Regions from separate parts of the Mesorhizobium sp. BR1-1-4 genome, predicted to be linked through region 2. Evidence: riboswitches for the same ligand, from Rfam matches in the RefSeq annotation. Region 2 holds a riboswitch; the other holds the start of a gene.
What was found. Region 2 has a riboswitch for thiamine pyrophosphate ahead of LB571_RS18220 (Ykof family thiamine-binding protein). Riboswitches for the same ligand answer to the same signal wherever they lie in the genome.

Region 1: another riboswitch for thiamine pyrophosphate. It lies ahead of thiB (thiamine ABC transporter substrate binding subunit); the one in region 2 lies ahead of LB571_RS18220 (Ykof family thiamine-binding protein).

Annotation. Positions count from the first base shown of each region.
Region 1 is NZ_JAIUIB010000001.1:163,843-171,766, reverse strand. It holds gene LB571_RS00880 (ABC-F family ATP-binding cassette domain-containing protein) at 1-790, opposite strand, end outside; gene LB571_RS00875 (thiamine diphosphokinase) at 792-1,451, opposite strand; TPP riboswitch at 1,538-1,652, shown strand; gene thiB (thiamine ABC transporter substrate binding subunit) at 1,697-2,695, shown strand; gene thiP (thiamine/thiamine pyrophosphate ABC transporter permease) at 2,764-4,392, shown strand; gene thiQ (thiamine ABC transporter ATP-binding protein) at 4,385-5,161, shown strand; gene LB571_RS00855 (M48 family metalloprotease) at 5,391-6,860, shown strand; gene LB571_RS00850 (RNA polymerase factor sigma-32) at 6,877-7,740, opposite strand.
Region 2 is NZ_JAIUIB010000008.1:25,076-32,999, reverse strand. It holds gene LB571_RS18245 (glycosyltransferase family 39 protein) at 1-1,449, shown strand, start outside; gene msrA (peptide-methionine (S)-S-oxide reductase MsrA) at 1,623-2,138, shown strand; gene LB571_RS18230 (formyltransferase family protein) at 2,482-3,534, shown strand; gene LB571_RS18225 (hypothetical protein) at 3,593-3,901, opposite strand; TPP riboswitch at 4,177-4,290, shown strand; gene LB571_RS18220 (Ykof family thiamine-binding protein) at 4,281-4,889, shown strand; gene LB571_RS18215 (ABC transporter permease) at 5,017-5,715, shown strand; gene LB571_RS18210 (ABC transporter ATP-binding protein) at 5,712-6,479, shown strand; gene LB571_RS18205 (ABC transporter substrate-binding protein) at 6,472-7,488, shown strand; gene LB571_RS18200 (methyltransferase family protein) at 7,748-7,924, shown strand, end outside.

The DNA of each region.
Region 1 (7,924 bases), on a different contig from region 2:
CGCCGCGATGGCCGCGAAAACGCTGGCGCATGGTCTGCAACTCGCCCAGACGCCGCATGTTGCGCTTGCGCCGCGCCGTCACCCCGTAGCGCAGCCAGTGCTCCTCGCGCACGATCTGGCGGCCGAGCTTGTGCTGTTCGCGCTCTTCCTCTTCCAGCACCAGGTCGCGCCATTCCTCGAAATGGCCAAAGCCCTTGTCCAGCCTGCGCGTCTGGCCGCGATCGAGCCAGACTGTGGCGCGCGACACGCGCTCGAGGAAGCGGCGGTCATGCGAGATGACGATGAGCGCCGAGGAGGTCCGGACGAGCTCTTCTTCCAGCCATTCGATGACAGATAAATCAAGATGGTTAGTCGGCTCATCAAGAAGCAGGATGTCGGGCTCCGGCGCCATGACGCGGGCAAGCGCGGCGCGCCTGGCCTCTCCGCCGGACAGGTCGCCAGGCCGTTCTTCGCCCGACAGGCCGAGATGCTCCATCAGATAGCTGGCGCGGTAGGGATCGTCGGCGGGCCCGAGCCCGGCCTCGACATAGGCGCGCACGGTTGCAAAGCCGTCCATGTCGGGCATTTGCGGCAGATAACGCACCGTCGCCGAAGGCTGGCGGAACACCTCGCCGTCCTGTGGTTCGATCAGGCCGGCGGCGATCTTGAGCAGCGTCGACTTGCCGGACCCGTTGCGGCCGACCAGCGCGATCTTGTCGCCGGCCGAAGCGGTCAAGGCGGCGCCGTCGAGCAGCGGCGCGCCGCCGAAGGTCAGTCTTATCCCGTCGAGATTGAGAAGAGGCGGGGCCATGTCAGCTTTCGGGCAATGTATAGGGATGGGCGAGCAGCAGCGCGCGGCCATGGCCGAGCGCTATGTCGAGGCGGCCCCCGGTCTTGCCGAACTTGACCTCGTTGGAAATGGTCAGTGACGAACCGAATGCCACCTCGACCTTGTCGAGCGGCCATTTGGCGCCGGCGACGGTCAGGCCGGAGAGTTCGGAGAAGCCGAGAATCGAGAACAGCGTGCCGTCGGCATAATCGAAGCCGGCCCTGCCGGGCGGCAAGGGAACACCTTCCTGGGCGCCGCTGGTCAGAAGCACATCCATTCCGGCCTCGGCCAGCCGCAGGCCAAGCGCCAGATGCAGGAAGGCGTGATCGGCGCGCTTGCCGCCGAAGGCGCCCGCCAGCACAAGGCGGGTCGTCCCGCGTTCCAGTGCGGCCGCGATCGCCAGTTCTCCGTCGGTCTTGTCCTTTTCCGCCGGGAAGGTTTGCCGCGGCACGGCGGCGAGGTCGGCGGGCAGATCAGCCGGGACCGAGTCGAAATCACCCACCCACAGTTCCGGCACGAGGCCCAGCATCCGCGCATGGCCGATGCCGGCGTCGGCAGCGATGACGCGCGAGCCTTCGACCTGGCGGTCGAGCCGAGGCGTGCGGATGAGGTCGCCGCCAAGCAGGATGGTGAATGTGCTCATATCCCGTCGCCTTACCAGCCCGGCACGGGAAACGGAAGGCGGCAAAGTCCCACTTGCGCGGGTCATCGGCCCGGCCTATGTGTCGAAACGCTCTAACGGGGTGCCGGACGCGAATTTCGCGGGCCGGCTGAGAGGCAGTGTCGCCAACCCGCTGAACCTGATCCGGTTTGTACCGGCGGAGGGATTAGACGTTTCGGACACTCCGACGCCTCAATTCCTTTTCAACGCAAACGAAGGAGGCGCCGATGCGCACGCTTTTATATTCTCTGGTCGCTGCCACGGCAGTGACCCTGTCCGGGCCGGCCTTGGCCAAGGACAAGCTCACCGTCTACACCTATGGGAGCTTCACCGCCGACTGGGGTCCAGGTCCCGTGGTGAAGAAGGAATTCGAGGCAGAATGCGGCTGCGATCTCGAGTTCGTCTCGGTCGCCGATGGCGTGGCGCTGCTCAACCGCGTCAAGCTGGAAGGCGCTTCGACCAAGGCCGACATCGTGCTCGGTCTCGACACCAATCTCACCGCTGATGCCAAGGCCTCGGGCCTGTTCGCGCCACATGGCGCAATAACGGACGTCAAGGTGCCGGGTGGCTGGAGCGACGATACTTTTGTTCCCTTCGACTATGGCTACTTCGCCGTCGTCTACGATACCCAGAAGCTGAAATCGCCGCCGAAAAGCCTGAAGGATTTGGTCGAGGGTAGCGCCGACGACAAGATCGTCATCCAGGACCCGCGCACATCGACGCCCGGTCTTGGCCTGCTGTTGTGGATGAAGTCGGTCTATGGCGACAAGGCGCCGGAGGCCTGGGCCAAGCTCAAGACCAAGGTGCTGACCGTGACGCCGGGCTGGAGCGAAGCCTATGGCCTGTTCACCAAGGGCGAGGCACCGATGGTGCTGTCCTACACCACCTCGCCGGCCTACCACATGGTCGCCGAGAACACCGAGCGCTATCAGGCGGCCTCGTTCGAGGAAGGCGAATATCTGCAGATCGAGGTCGCGGGCATCACCACGACCGGCGCCAAGAATCCGCTGGCGGAAAAGTTCATGGCCTTCATGACCGGGCCGAAATTCCAGGACGCCATCCCCGAGACCAACTGGATGTTCCCGGCCGGCAAGACCAACAAGCCGCTCAACCCCGCCTTCGACAAACTGGTCAAGCCGACCAAAACCTTGCTGTTCAGCCCGGAGGAGGTGGCGGCCAACCGCAAGGCCTGGGTCGATGAATGGCTGGCGGTTATGAGCAAGTAGGTTTTGTGGGCTAATCTCGTGAGATGAACGCTCTACGGCGACGCTCCCTAAGCTTCACCCAATCGTTGATGTGCGGTGTGCAAACCCGCTCTGATCCCCGCATCACAGCCGGCGTGATAGGGCTCGCCGCCATCGCCATTTTGATCGGCGGCGCGTTTGCGGGGCTGCTTGTCGAAGGCGCTCGCGATTTTTCCGGCGCTTGGGCTGCGTTCGATCCCTACCTGTTCCGGGTCGTGCGCTTCACGCTCTGGCAGGCGGCCCTGTCGACGCTGCTCTCGGTCGGGCCGGCCCTGCTCGTGGCGCGGGCGCTGTCGCGGCATCCACGGTTTTTCGGCCGTGCCTTCATCCTGCAGCTCTTCGCCGTGCCGCTGGCGCTGCCGGCGATTGTCGCGGCGCTCGGCATCCTTGCGCTCTATGGCCGCGCCGGATATTTCTCCGGCATTCTCAGCGTCGTCGGCGGCCAGGGTTGGCCGGGCATCTATGGCCTGTCCGGCATTCTCGTCGCCCATGTCTTCTTCAATCTGCCGCTGGCCACCCGCCTGTTCCTCGAGGCGCTGCGGACCATTCCCTCCGACCAGTGGCGGCTGGCGAGCCAGCTCGGCATGGGGGCGCCGCCGGCATTCCGGCTGATCGAGTGGCCGACGCTGCGTGCCGCGCTGCCCGGTGTCGCCGGACTTGTCTTCATGCTGTGCATCACATCCTTCACCATCGTGCTGACGCTCGGCGGCGGGCCGGCCGCGACGACGCTCGAAGTCGGCATCTATCAGGCATTGCGCTTCGATTTCGATCCCGCGAGGGCTGTCGCGCTGACAACGCTGCAGATCGCCTTGACCTTCATCGTGGTGCTGGCGTTGACCCGGCTCGGAGCCGACGTCGTCGGCGACGTCAACCTGCCGGTCGCGCCGCGCCGCTACCTCTCCGTCAACAGGACCGAAGCCTGGCTGAACGCGACGCTCATCGTGTTGGCCTTGCTCTTCGTTGCCGGGCCGATGGCGGCGACCGTGGCGGCCGGACTTGGCGCCGACCTCGGCCGGCTTGCCGGCGAGGCCACTGTCCGTCAGGCGACGCTGACCAGTGCTGTGCTCGCTTTCCTTTCGGCCTTGCTTTCGGTGATGCTTTCGCTGGCATTGACCATGGCGCGCAGGGCGCTAGCGTCGAACCGCCGCTTCGGGGCAAGGACACTGCTCGAACATGCCACCGATACGGGCGCCGGGTTTGTCCTGGTCGTGCCGCCGATCGTCGTCGGCGCCGGCTGGTTCCTGTTGCTGCGCCATGTCGGCGATGTCTTTGCCATCGCGCCGCTCATGGTCGTCACCGTCAACGCTGTCATGGCGATGCCTTTTGCGCTGCGCGCCATCCGTCCCGCCTATGACGCGGCAAGCGAGCGTCACGAGCGGCTTTGCGCGCAGCTCGGAATTTCCGGCTGGTCAAGACTGTGGCTGGTCGACTGGCCGACGTTGCGGCGGCCGCTGGCCACCGCTTTTGCCTTCGCCATGGCACTGTCGCTCGGCGATCTCGGCGTCATCGCCCTGTTCGGCAGTGATTCCGTGCAGACCTTGCCCTACCTTCTCCTGGCGCGCATGGGCAGCTACCGAACCGAGGACGCCGCCGGCTTGGCGCTGCTGCTCGGCCTTGTCTGCCTGGCACTGGTGCTGGCAGCGGACCGGCTGGGAAAGGAGACGGCCCGCAATGTCTGACGGGGCGGCTGGCGGCAAAGGGGTTTCGGTGCGGCTGGACAAGGTTTCGTTCAGCTATGGCGAGGCGTCGTTCGCCTTCGATGCCGAGTTCACGGCGGGGCAAATCACCGCCATCATGGGACCGAGCGGCTCCGGAAAGTCGACGCTGCTCAATCTGGTGGCCGGGTTCGAGCCGCCGCGATCCGGCCGCGTGCTGATCGGCGGGGCCGATGTCAGCACCGCGCCACCGGCGGCGCGGCCAGTGTCGATAGTTTTTCAGGAAAACAACCTTTTCGCGCATCTTTCCGTCGAGCAGAATGTCGGGCTCGGCCGTTCGCCATCGTTGCGGCTGGCCGAAGCCGATCGCGCTGCGATCGCCGATGCGCTTGCGCGCACCGGCCTTGCCGGCAAGGAGAAGCGGCTGCCGCGCGAACTTTCCGGCGGTGAGCGCCAGCGCGTCGCCCTGGCTCGCGTGCTGGTGCGTGATCGCCCGGTGCTGCTGCTCGACGAGCCCTTCGCTTCGCTTGGGCCCGCCTTGCGAGACGATATGCTCGACCTGGTTGCCGGCCTGCATGCCGAGCGTGGAATGACGGTGCTCTTCGTCACGCATCAGCCACAAGATGCGCGCCGTATCGGTCAGAGGCTGGTGTTTATCGAGAACGGCGCGGTCGCCGCTATCGGCACGGCGGATGATTTCTTTGCCGGGGCTGGTCCGGAGGCATTCCGGCGCTATATCGGAGCCGGTGCCGGGGATTCCTTATCACGAGATATTGCCCGGAAGCGGACATAATTTACGCTCAAACCGGCTCGATGCAATGTGGCGCTTGCTTGCCATGACTGGAGTAGTGTGGCTAGGTCCGCTCGATACCGGTCCGGCACAGGCCGTGATTTGCCTACAGCTTCCGCCGCATGCTCCGAGGGGCGCGTGACGGATACTGTAGCAGTTTGTTTTGCGCATGTGGTCATGCGCAGGGACCTGAAAGGAAGCCGTTCTGGCGATCGGCGTTGACAGGCTACGAATGAACCCGCTGGCGCGCTTTCTGGCGCTGGCCGGCTTTGCCGTGGCGCTGGCAAGCTGCCAGATGTTCACGCCTCCGGAAGTCCAGGAATCAGGCTTCCAGCCATCCGACAAGCCGATCACGGTCGACAATGTCGCCGCCAACAACAAGCTCGCGGAACTCGCCAAGGCGCAGCATCCGCGCATCCTGGCGACCTATGGCGGCGAATATTCCGATCCCAAGCTCGAACGCATGGTCGCCAAGGTGGTCGGTAATCTGACCGTCGTGTCGGCGAACCCAACCCAGACCTATCGCATCACCATCCTCAATTCGCCCAACGTCAACGCCTTCGCGCTGCCGGGCGGCTATCTCTACATAACGCGCGGCCTCTTGGCGCTGGCCAATGATTCGTCCGAGCTCGCCGCCGTCATCGCGCATGAGATGGGCCACGTCACCGCCAATCATGGGCTGCAGCGCCAGCAGCTGGAGGCCGAGGAAGGTCTGGCGACCAAGGTCGTTTCCGATGTGCTTGGCGACAGCCCGACCGCCAAGGCTGCACTTATCCGCGGCAAGCTCAGGCTGGCGCAGTTCTCGCGCAACCAGGAGCTTGAGGCTGACGCCATCGGCATCAAGTCGATCGGCGAAGCCGGCTACGATCCCTATGCCGCCGGCCGCTTCCTGCAATCGATGTCGGCCTATACCGATTTCCGCTCGATCAGCGGCGCCACCGACGCCAGCCTCGACTTCCTGGCGACGCACCCCAACACGCCGCAACGCATCGATTTGGCACAGCGGCACGCCCGCCAGTTCGGTGCGCCAGGCTTCGGTACACGCGACCGCGATTCCTTCCTCGCCGGCATAGACGGCCTGCTTTACGGCGACACGCCGGAAGAAGGCTATGTGCGCGGCGAAACCTTCCTGCATCCAGGCTTGGGCGTGTCGTTCACGGTGCCGGACGGTTTCATCATCGACAATTCGGCGGCGGCGGTGACGGCGACCGGTCCCGGCGACATAGCGATCCGCTTCGACGGCGTTTCGATCGACAAGAACCGCGCCCTGACCGACTATATCAGAAGCGGCTGGGTGGCCGGCCTCGACGACAGCACCGTCAAGCAGGAAACCATCAACGGCAATGAGGCGGCGACCGCCCATGCAGGCGCCGAAGGCTGGCAGTTCGATATCGCTGTGATCCGCGCCGGCGGCCAGGTCTACCGATTGCTGACCGCGGCCCCCTCGGCCAGCACCTCGCTTGAAACGGTGGCGCGCTCGGTCAGCGGCTCCTTCCGCATCCTCAGCCCCGCCGAGAAGGCGGCACTGAAGCCACTGCATATTCGTGTGCTCACCGTGCAGCCGGGACAGACCATGGGGTCGCTTGCCGCGCAGATGGTTGGCGTCGACCGCAAGCTCGACCTGTTCCGCGTGCTCAATGCGCTGTCGCCGGGGGCCGCGGTTTCGGCCGGCGACAAGGTCAAGATCGTCACCGACAAATAAAAGTCCGAGCGGGAGATCAGGCGGCGGTCGCCATGAATTCCGGATTCTGCTTCACCAGCGCGACCTTGAGCTTTTCCATGGCGCGCGCCTCGATCTGGCGGACACGTTCCTTGGAGATGCCGAGCGTCTCGCCGAGCGCCTCGAGCGTGGCCCCCTCGTCATTCAGCCGGCGTTCCTCGATGATCCTGAGTTCACGCGCGTTGAGTGCGTGAAGCGCTTCCTTCAGCCAGAGCGAGCGGCGCGCGACATCGATCTTGTCGCCGACAATTTCGTCCGGCAAGGGATCGTCCGAGACCAGGAAATCCATCCGCTCGGTGCCGCCCGCATCGTCGGCCAGCGGCACGTTCAGCGAAGAATCCGGAGCCGACAGCCGTGAATCCATCATCGCCACATCAGCCTCGGATACACCAAGCGCAACCGAAACCTCGCGGTAGAGATTTGTGTTGGAGAGCGGCTCGGCGCCGTTCGCGAGACGCGCACGCAAGCGTCTGAGATTGAAGAACAGGGCCTTTTGCGCCGAACTGGTGCCACCACGCACGATCGACCAGTTGCGCAGGATGTAGTCCTGCATCGATGCGCGGATCCACCACGTCGCGTAGGTCGAGAACCGCACCTCGCGCTCCGGTTCGAAACGGGCGGCGGCCTCGAGCAGTCCGACATGGCCCTCTTGAACCAGATCGCCGAGCGGCAGTCCGTAATGGCGGAATTTCGAGGCCATGGAAATAACCAGCCGCATGTGGGCGACGGTGATGCTGTGCAGCGCGTTCTGGTCGTTGTCTTCCTTCCAGAGCAATGCCAGCCGATGCTCCTCCTCGCGCTCGAGATAGGGCGCCTTCATTGCCGCGCGGACCATGATCCGTCCTGCCGTGTCTTCCATCATAAGGCGCTCCGTGGCTCGGCGAGGCAAATGGCAGACACCGGCTTGAAATGACGGCGGCGTGCCCTACAACAGCCAAAACTGTCATGCGCGAGAAAGGTTCCGCCGGTGCGGGCAGGGCGAGCGCTAGCGTCCGCGCAGCTGTCTGCAACTTCCGAGCCTGCGAATGAATTCCTTCCGGAGAATT
Region 2 (7,924 bases):
TTGTGCCTGGTGCAGATCCTGTGCTGGACCCTGGTGCCAACACTCATCGATCCCGCACCGCCCGGCGACGTCGTGGAAGGCTTCATGTGGGGCCGCGAATGGGTGCTTTTGACCTACAAGCATCCGCAACTCCCCGGCTGGCTGCTCGAGACCAGTCATCTCCTGACCGGATCGTTCCGCTGGCCGCAATATCTGCTGGCCCAGCTGACGATCTCGGCCACTTTCGTCCTGGTCTACCTGCTGGCTCGCGACACGCTCGGCCGCGACAAAGCGCTGGCCGCCGTGCTTTTGATGCCGTCGGTCTATTTCTTCGGCTGGCCGACGCCGCAATTCAATCACGACTATGCGCAGATGCCGTTCTGGGCGGCGATCTGCTGGCTGCTGTGGCGCGCCAGCCGCGGCGGCGGGCCGGGCTGGTGGCTGGCGCTCGGATTGGTGTCGGGCGTTGGGCTCTACGCCAAGTTTTCCACCGGCTTGCTGCTTGCCTTCGGCGGCCTCTGGCTGCTGTGCGACCCACGTGCGCGCAGCCGGCTGGCGACACCCTGGCCATGGCTTGGCCTGGCTGTGTTTCTCGCCGCCGCCGCGCCGCTTGCCATCGCACTCTACCGCATCGATTTCCTGCCTTTGACCTATTTCGCCGGCCGCGATGCATGGGTGAGCGAGCACCGGGCGCGGCTCTATTATATCGGCGTCCAGATGGCCGGCCTTTCCGGCTTTCTCCTGGTGTTGGCGCTATCAGGGCTATTGCGGCGCTCACCAGCACCGCAAGTGCCGGTCGAGCGCGACACGCTCGTCTATCTCTGCTGGATGGGGCTTGGGCCGGCGGCGCTGATCATGGTGGTCTCGCTGTTCACCGGCACCGGCGAAGCCTGGGGCGCACCGATGTACAATCTTGTCGGCGTCGTCGCGCTCGCCTTTCTCGGTCACCGGCTCGGTGCCGTCGAGATGAGGAGGTTGGCGATCTGCGCCTTCATCTGCATCGTCGCCATGTCGGGCGCCTATGGGGCGATCCGATGGACGGACTGCAATGTGCGGGGACGCATGGACGCCGTCTGCTGGCCGGCGCGGCCGATCTCGGACGAGGCCGAGGCAATCTGGCACGCGGCGGCGCCGGGCAGGCTCGACATCGTCGGTGGCGACACCAATCTTGCCATGCTGGCTGGCCTCAACGCCTATGACAAGCCGTCTATCTTCACCGATCTCGATATGCGGTTCGCACCCTGGATCACGAGGCAGCGGTTGCGCGATCACGGCATGCTGATGGTCTGGTCGGGTCGTCACGTGCCGTCAAGATTTCTGGCGTGGGTGGACAATATCCCGGTCAAGACCGTTCTTTTCAACTGGTCGCGCGAGGCACCGCCGGTGGCGATCAGCTTTGCCGTCATTCCGCCCGGCACGCGATATCTGCCGGCTGCCGCCAGCAGCCGGACCCGGCATCCGCGCAGCTAGGGTGAGCGGCGTCGTGCGATCCCATTCCCTATAATACAAGCGGACGGCCGCTCGTCTGACTGGACGAACCAGGCAACAATGCCCATTTATGGCGCTATCCAAGTTTGTTGCCGCGCAATTCCCGACGGAGAGCCGCTACACTTCCCCGGAATTGCCTTTTGAGGAGACGTGACATGGCGACTTCGAGCGAACGTGCAGTGCTTGCCGGCGGCTGCTTCTGGGGCATGCAGGATTTGATCCGGCGCTTTCCGGGCGTCCTTGCCACGCGTGTCGGCTACAGTGGCGGCGACGTGCCGAACGCTACCTATCGCAATCATGGCACGCATGCCGAAGCCATCGAGATCACCTTCGACCCGGCGAGAATCAGCTTTCGCCAGCTTCTGGAATTCTTCTTCCAGATACATGATCCGACGACGCGCAATCGCCAGGGAAACGATGTCGGCATGAGCTATCGCTCCGCAATCTACTACACCGATGAGGAGCAGAAGCGTGTGGCGGAGGACACCATCGCCGATGTCGACGCCTCCGGCCTGTGGCCCGGCAAGGTCGTCACCGAACTTGCGCCGGCCGGAGCGTTCTGGGAGGCCGAACCCGAGCACCAGGACTATCTCGAGAAATATCCCAACGGCTACACCTGCCATTTCGTCAGACCAGGCTGGAAGCTGCCGGTTCGTGAAAAGGCGGTTTGATAAAGTTCACCAGCCGTTTTGGCGGTAGGTGGGGTGTAAACGCTCGTCGATTGCCAAGGATCATACGCATAGTGGCTGTTGGCCGCCGTCCGGCGGTTGACAGTCCGCTGCGTTGCTGGCCAACTGTGTGGGTTGATCGATCATCGGGGATGAGCATGAAGAAGATCTACGAAAAGCCGGTGTTGGTGAAGCGGGAAAGACTCTCAAGTGTTGCGGCGGGACCGCTTTCTTCCAAGGCAGCCTGACCGGCCAGGCCGGCTTTCGGGCCTGGCTGGCCGAGTTGTAACGGTGATCGAATTGCTGGCGCGGGCAGGCTACGTCTTGCCCCGCTGGGCTTGAGAAGATGATTTCTTCCGAACCCGCGGCCCGCGCCGGGGAACTCAATGCAATTTTCATCCTGGATGTTTCTGCTTATACCGGGCCGCTGCTTTCCGGATGGATCGAGGCGGGAAACCGTGTTGGTGCGATTATCGTGCCTGGTTTTCAACGCCCATCCAGAGGCTTCAGCATTGGCAATTTTCGGCGCAGGCTGAGGCGCCGGCTTTTGCTCAGGCGCCATCTCGGCAACACGCCGGTAAAGCTGATTGAATTCCGCCGGCCTTACGACTGGAACGAGCTTGCCCGGCAATTGCCTGACATCGCCGCGGATGTGCTGATCTGCTTCGCTTTCCCGACCTTGATCCCGCAGCAGCTGCTCGACCTCTTTCCCAAGGGCGGGCTTAATTTTCATCCGGCGCTGCTGCCCAACTACCGGGGGCCGCATCCTCTCCATCGTCTTGTCGCGGATGGCCAGCATGCGGTCCATGGCGGCGTGACACTGCATAAGATGTCGGCCAATTTCGACGACGGCGACATCCTCGGACAAGTACTGTTCACCGAAGCAGACTGGGCATCGCGGCGGGATATGGTGGACGGCGTGGCGAGCGCGATGCGCCGGTTGGTGCGTGAGGTGGCGCCAGGCTATTGCAAGAATCTGGTGTCGGGGATGCGGCAGCCAGCCGGTGATTTCGTCTGGGCTCGACTTGAGCGGGACCACATGGCGATTTCGTCCGACATGTCGATCGGGCACGTTGCCCGGATGTGGCACGTATTGGGCGCTAAACCCGGTATCTATCTGGATGTCGCCGGCCGCAAGGTCAGGCTGGCCTTCCAGGTCAGGCGACTGGGTCCGCCAACCGGAAAGGGTCCCGTAAGGCGGTGGGGGATGGTGGAGTTCGATCTTGCCAATGGCCGGGTTCGGCACCTCACCTACGGGCGCCTGCTCAAACGGCTGATGAAAATATACGCCTCATTCCCACGCCCCCGGGCCGGCAAACCGTACGCTGAATTAAGGGTCTTTGGCCGGGTGGGCAGTGAAGCGGCACCAGAGCCGCAAGCGGGTAGTCGCGGACACTGAATCCCAATAATGGGAACCGCGGAAACTGCGTCCGCGGTTCTCATATCGCGATGGCAAACTACTTTCCGCAGTTGTTGTCGTTCACGGTCGGCGCGGTGGCGTTGCCATTGGCGTCCGTCTGTGCACCCTGCGGGTTGGTCGGGCAATTCTTGTCCGCATTGGAATTCATGTCGCCCGGCGTGGTGGTCGTGCTGTTGGTCGCGCCCGGATCGATCGTACTGGGTGAAGCCGGGGTGCTTGGGTCCACAGTGACGGACTTGCCGCTACCGCCGGGCCCATCCGCGCCCGCTGCGCTATTGCTTTGTGCCATGGCGGATGTTGCAACGGCAATGGTGAAGGCCGAAGCCGCGAGGATTTTCATGAACATGATTTGTCTCCATTTTCTGTGAACTCGTCGCCGGGAACGGTGCACGGTTTCGCGGAAATCATGAACCGCTCAATCTCTTGTTTTGACACAATCCCGAACGGAAAATTGGTCCTGGAATCGCGTCCAGCGACTGGTGGGACAACCCCTCGGAATGGCGAAGGTTCCAGACAAATTTCCGCGCCGGCGATGTCCAATTGCCCTGGAGCTCGGGCAATGCTTTAGCGCGGCTTGCCAAAAAAACAGCTTTCCCAACCGTCCGAATGATGCTTTAACGCGCCTATCCACAGGGGTGCTCCGTACGGTCGGGGCTGAGACGGGGGCGGCAAGCCCACAGACCCTAGAAGCTGATCTGGGTAATACCAGCGGAGCGAGGCGGGCGATGTTTTCAGGCGCACAGGTTTCCCTATATCCAATGGCCGACGATTTCGTCGGCATCATTCTGGGCGCGCTCGGCGCGCTCGATCCGTACCGCGATAAGCTCAGGATCGAGACCGACGACATTTCGACCTTGCTGGTCGGGCCCCCCGAGGTGTTATTCCCTGCGCTGCGCGACCTTTTCGTGGCCGCGTCTGGCAGCGGCAGGCATTGCGTGCTGTCAGCCACCATTTCGCGTGGCTGCCCAGGCGAGCCGGATGACCCGATCTGCCGCTCCGACACGTTCGGCGGACCTGCCGGGCCACTCGGCCCGCGCAAGCAAGCCGCCATCACCGCAGTGCGCGGCGCGCCGGCCACTGGCCAGCCGGCGGCGGCGCAGTTCTCGCTCTATGTGATGGGCACTGACGACCACACGGACGAAATCTATGGCTGCATAGATTTCCTGAAGCAGTCCGGCGTCTACGATCGCTCCAAGAATTTCTGCACCAAGCTGCGCGGCGATGCCGGCGCGATCTTCTCGGCCCTCGATGAAGCCTTCTGCCGCTTCGGGCCCGGCGCCGGCCATGTAACCCTCGATGTCACGGTCTCGGCCAACAGTCCCACCGCCGTCTGAACCGCTCGTGGTCTCATCGTCATTCAACCCGCGTAACGTCGCGGGCTTCTTCGCAAAAACAGCGCCGGCCGTGATATCGATCGGTTTGGTGCTCGTGGCCTGGGAACTGTACGCAAACATTTCCGGCATGAAGCCGACGGTTCTGCCGGCGCCCTCGCGCGTCTTCGAACAGGCGATGCTCAATCGGGAAGCCTTGGTCGACAACGCCATTCCCACGGTCCGCGCCACGCTGATCGGTTTTGCCTGTTCGCTCAGTGCCGCCTTCGCCCTGTCGATGCTGGTCGACTTCTTCCAGCCTTTGCGGCGAGCGCTGTTTCCCATCTTCATAGTCAGCCAGACTTTGCCGCTGGTCGCCATCGCGCCATTGGTGGTGCTGTGGTTCGGCTTCGGGCTGGCGCCCAAGATCGTGCTGGTGGCGCTGGTCACCTTCTTCCCGATGCTGGTCGCGCTGGTACAGGGCTACGAGGCTACCGAGGTGGAGATCGGTCAGATGCTGCGTGCCATGGGAGCAGGGCGTTGGCGTGTCTTCATGCTGGCACGATTGCCTTCGGCGCTGCCTTATTTCTTCGCTGGCCTCAGGATATCCATCACCTATGCCGTCGTCGGCGCCATTTTCGCCGAATATGCAGGCGCGGCCAAAGGGCTGGGCATCTACATGCTCAACGCCAAGAACAATTTCCGTCCCGACCTGGTGCTCGCCGCCGTCTGCGTCAGCGCAGCGCTCACCCTTGTCCTGTTCGGGCTGACGATGCTGCTGCAGCGTCTTGCCATGCCCTGGGAACGAGCTGCTGGCAGGCAAGGCCCTGGAAAAGGTCCAGAAGCATGAGCCGGCTCGAATTGCGGCATGTTCGCAAGGCGTTTGGCGGGCTCGATGTGCTCGCCGACATTTCGCTTCGTGTCGATGCCGGCGAATTCGTCTCGATCCTTGGACCTTCGGGAGCCGGCAAGTCGACGCTGTTCCAGCTTCTGACCGGCGCCGAGCATGGCGAGGGTGAGATGTTCTTCGACGGCGTGCCGCTCGACGATCACGGCAGGCATTTCGCCTTCATGCCGCAGCGCGACGCGCTGATGCCGTGGCGGCGCATCCTCGACAACACCACGCTCGGACTCGAGGTGCAAGGCGTCAGCCGCAAGGCGGCACGGAAGCGTGTGGCTCCGCTGTTTGCCGAATTCGGCCTTGCCGGCTTCGAGTGGCACTTTCCAGCGCAGATCTCGGGCGGCATGCGCCAGCGCACGGCGCTTTTACGCACCGTGGTGCAGGAACGCGATATGTTGCTGCTCGACGAGCCGTTCGGCGCGCTCGACGCACTGACCCGTGCGGCCCTGCAGCGCTGGCTCGAACAGATGTGGCGGCACCACCACTGGACGGCGTTGCTGATCACTCATGACGTGCGCGAAGCCCTGTTCCTGTCCGACCGCATCTATGTGCTGTCCGCGCGGCCTGCCCGGGTCGTGCGCGAGATCAAGGTGCCGCTGCCGCGCCCGCGCGATTCCGCCAGCGCGGCCACGCGGCAGGCCGGGGCACTCGAGGCCGAGATTCTCGACATTTTGCTCAACCCCCAGCCATCCAAAGGACATGACCATGATTGACTTGACGCGCAGGCAAGCCCTGCTGCTCACCCTTGCCGGCAGCGTACCGCTGATCACCGGATCGAGCCGTTCCTTCGCGGCAACGCGGACGGTCACAGTCGCCCTCGACTGGACGGTCAACACCAACCACATCGGCCTGTTCGTCGCCCGCGATAAGGGATTTTATCGGGAAGCCGGCATCGAGGTCGACATCCTGCCGTACAGCGATACCGGTGCCGGCACGCTTGTCGCCAACCATGTCGCCGATTTCGGGATCAACGGCACCATCAGCCTGTTCACCCAGAAGACCGCGGGGGCCGATCTGAAGGGCGTCTATGCCGTCGTGCAGTCCGAGACAGGCCGGCTGGTGTTCAATGCCGCGCGCAGCGACATCAAAAGCCCGAAAGATCTGGATGGCCTGACCTATGGCGGTTTCGGCAGCGCCTGGGAGACCGCGCTGATCTCGACCATCATCCGTCACGACGGCGGCAAGGGCGATTTCGAGACGGTGACGCTGGGCACTTCCGCCTACGAGGCGCTGGCCAACGGTTCGGTCGACTTCACGCTGGAAGTGTCGACCTGGGAGGGCGTCGAAGCCGAACTCAGGGGCGTTAAGCAGCGCAGTTTCGTCTATGCCGACCATGGCGTCCCCGATGAGCACACCACGCTTATCTCTTCGAGCGAAGCGTATCTCCAGGCGAACCCCGAATTGTCGTCATCCTTCATCCAGGCAACGCGGCGCGGTTACCAATTCGCCGTCGATCATCCAGGGGAGGCCGCCACGCTGCTGATAGCCGCCAACAAGGATGCCCTGACGAATCCGGCCTTGGTCCACGCCTCGCTGAAGGCACTGCTCGAGGGCAATTATCTACGCGGGCAAAATGGTGCCATCGGGACGTTGGACCCTGCCAAGATGGAAGCGATCGGCAACTACCTCTTCGCCGCCGGCATTCTGCGCGACACCGACGGTACGGTTCTGCCGCAGAGCCCGGATTTCGCCAGGTATTTCAGCAACGCATTTCTGGGGTAGCTGGCCAATCCCTTAAGGAGAGGATCAACTCGGGCGAAACCCATTCCTGGCGATCCTCGAAGCCGAGACAATCTGCACGGCCGTGCCTTGTGTCTCGCATGTCTTTCGGCGGCGCCGTCGCCGTTTCTGATGCCGATATGATCTTCTCGGTTAACCGCACAGCAATGGTTGCGTGCAAAGGTCCCTCCGAGGGATCATCGGGGTTCTTGCCTTGCTTGCACCAAAAAGCGAAACGCTTCCGCGCGTCAACCAGGGCGGGATGATATCCGAAGCGCGCAAGCGCGAGATCCTGGCCGACTTGCGCGAAGGCTTCTTTCGCATTTGTGCGCTCGCATGCGCCGCGCTGTTTGTGTACCGGGGCGTGTATCACTTCGTGCAGGACCCCACCCGGTTCAATATCGCGCTCGTGGCGGTCTCCGAGACGCTCACCTTTACC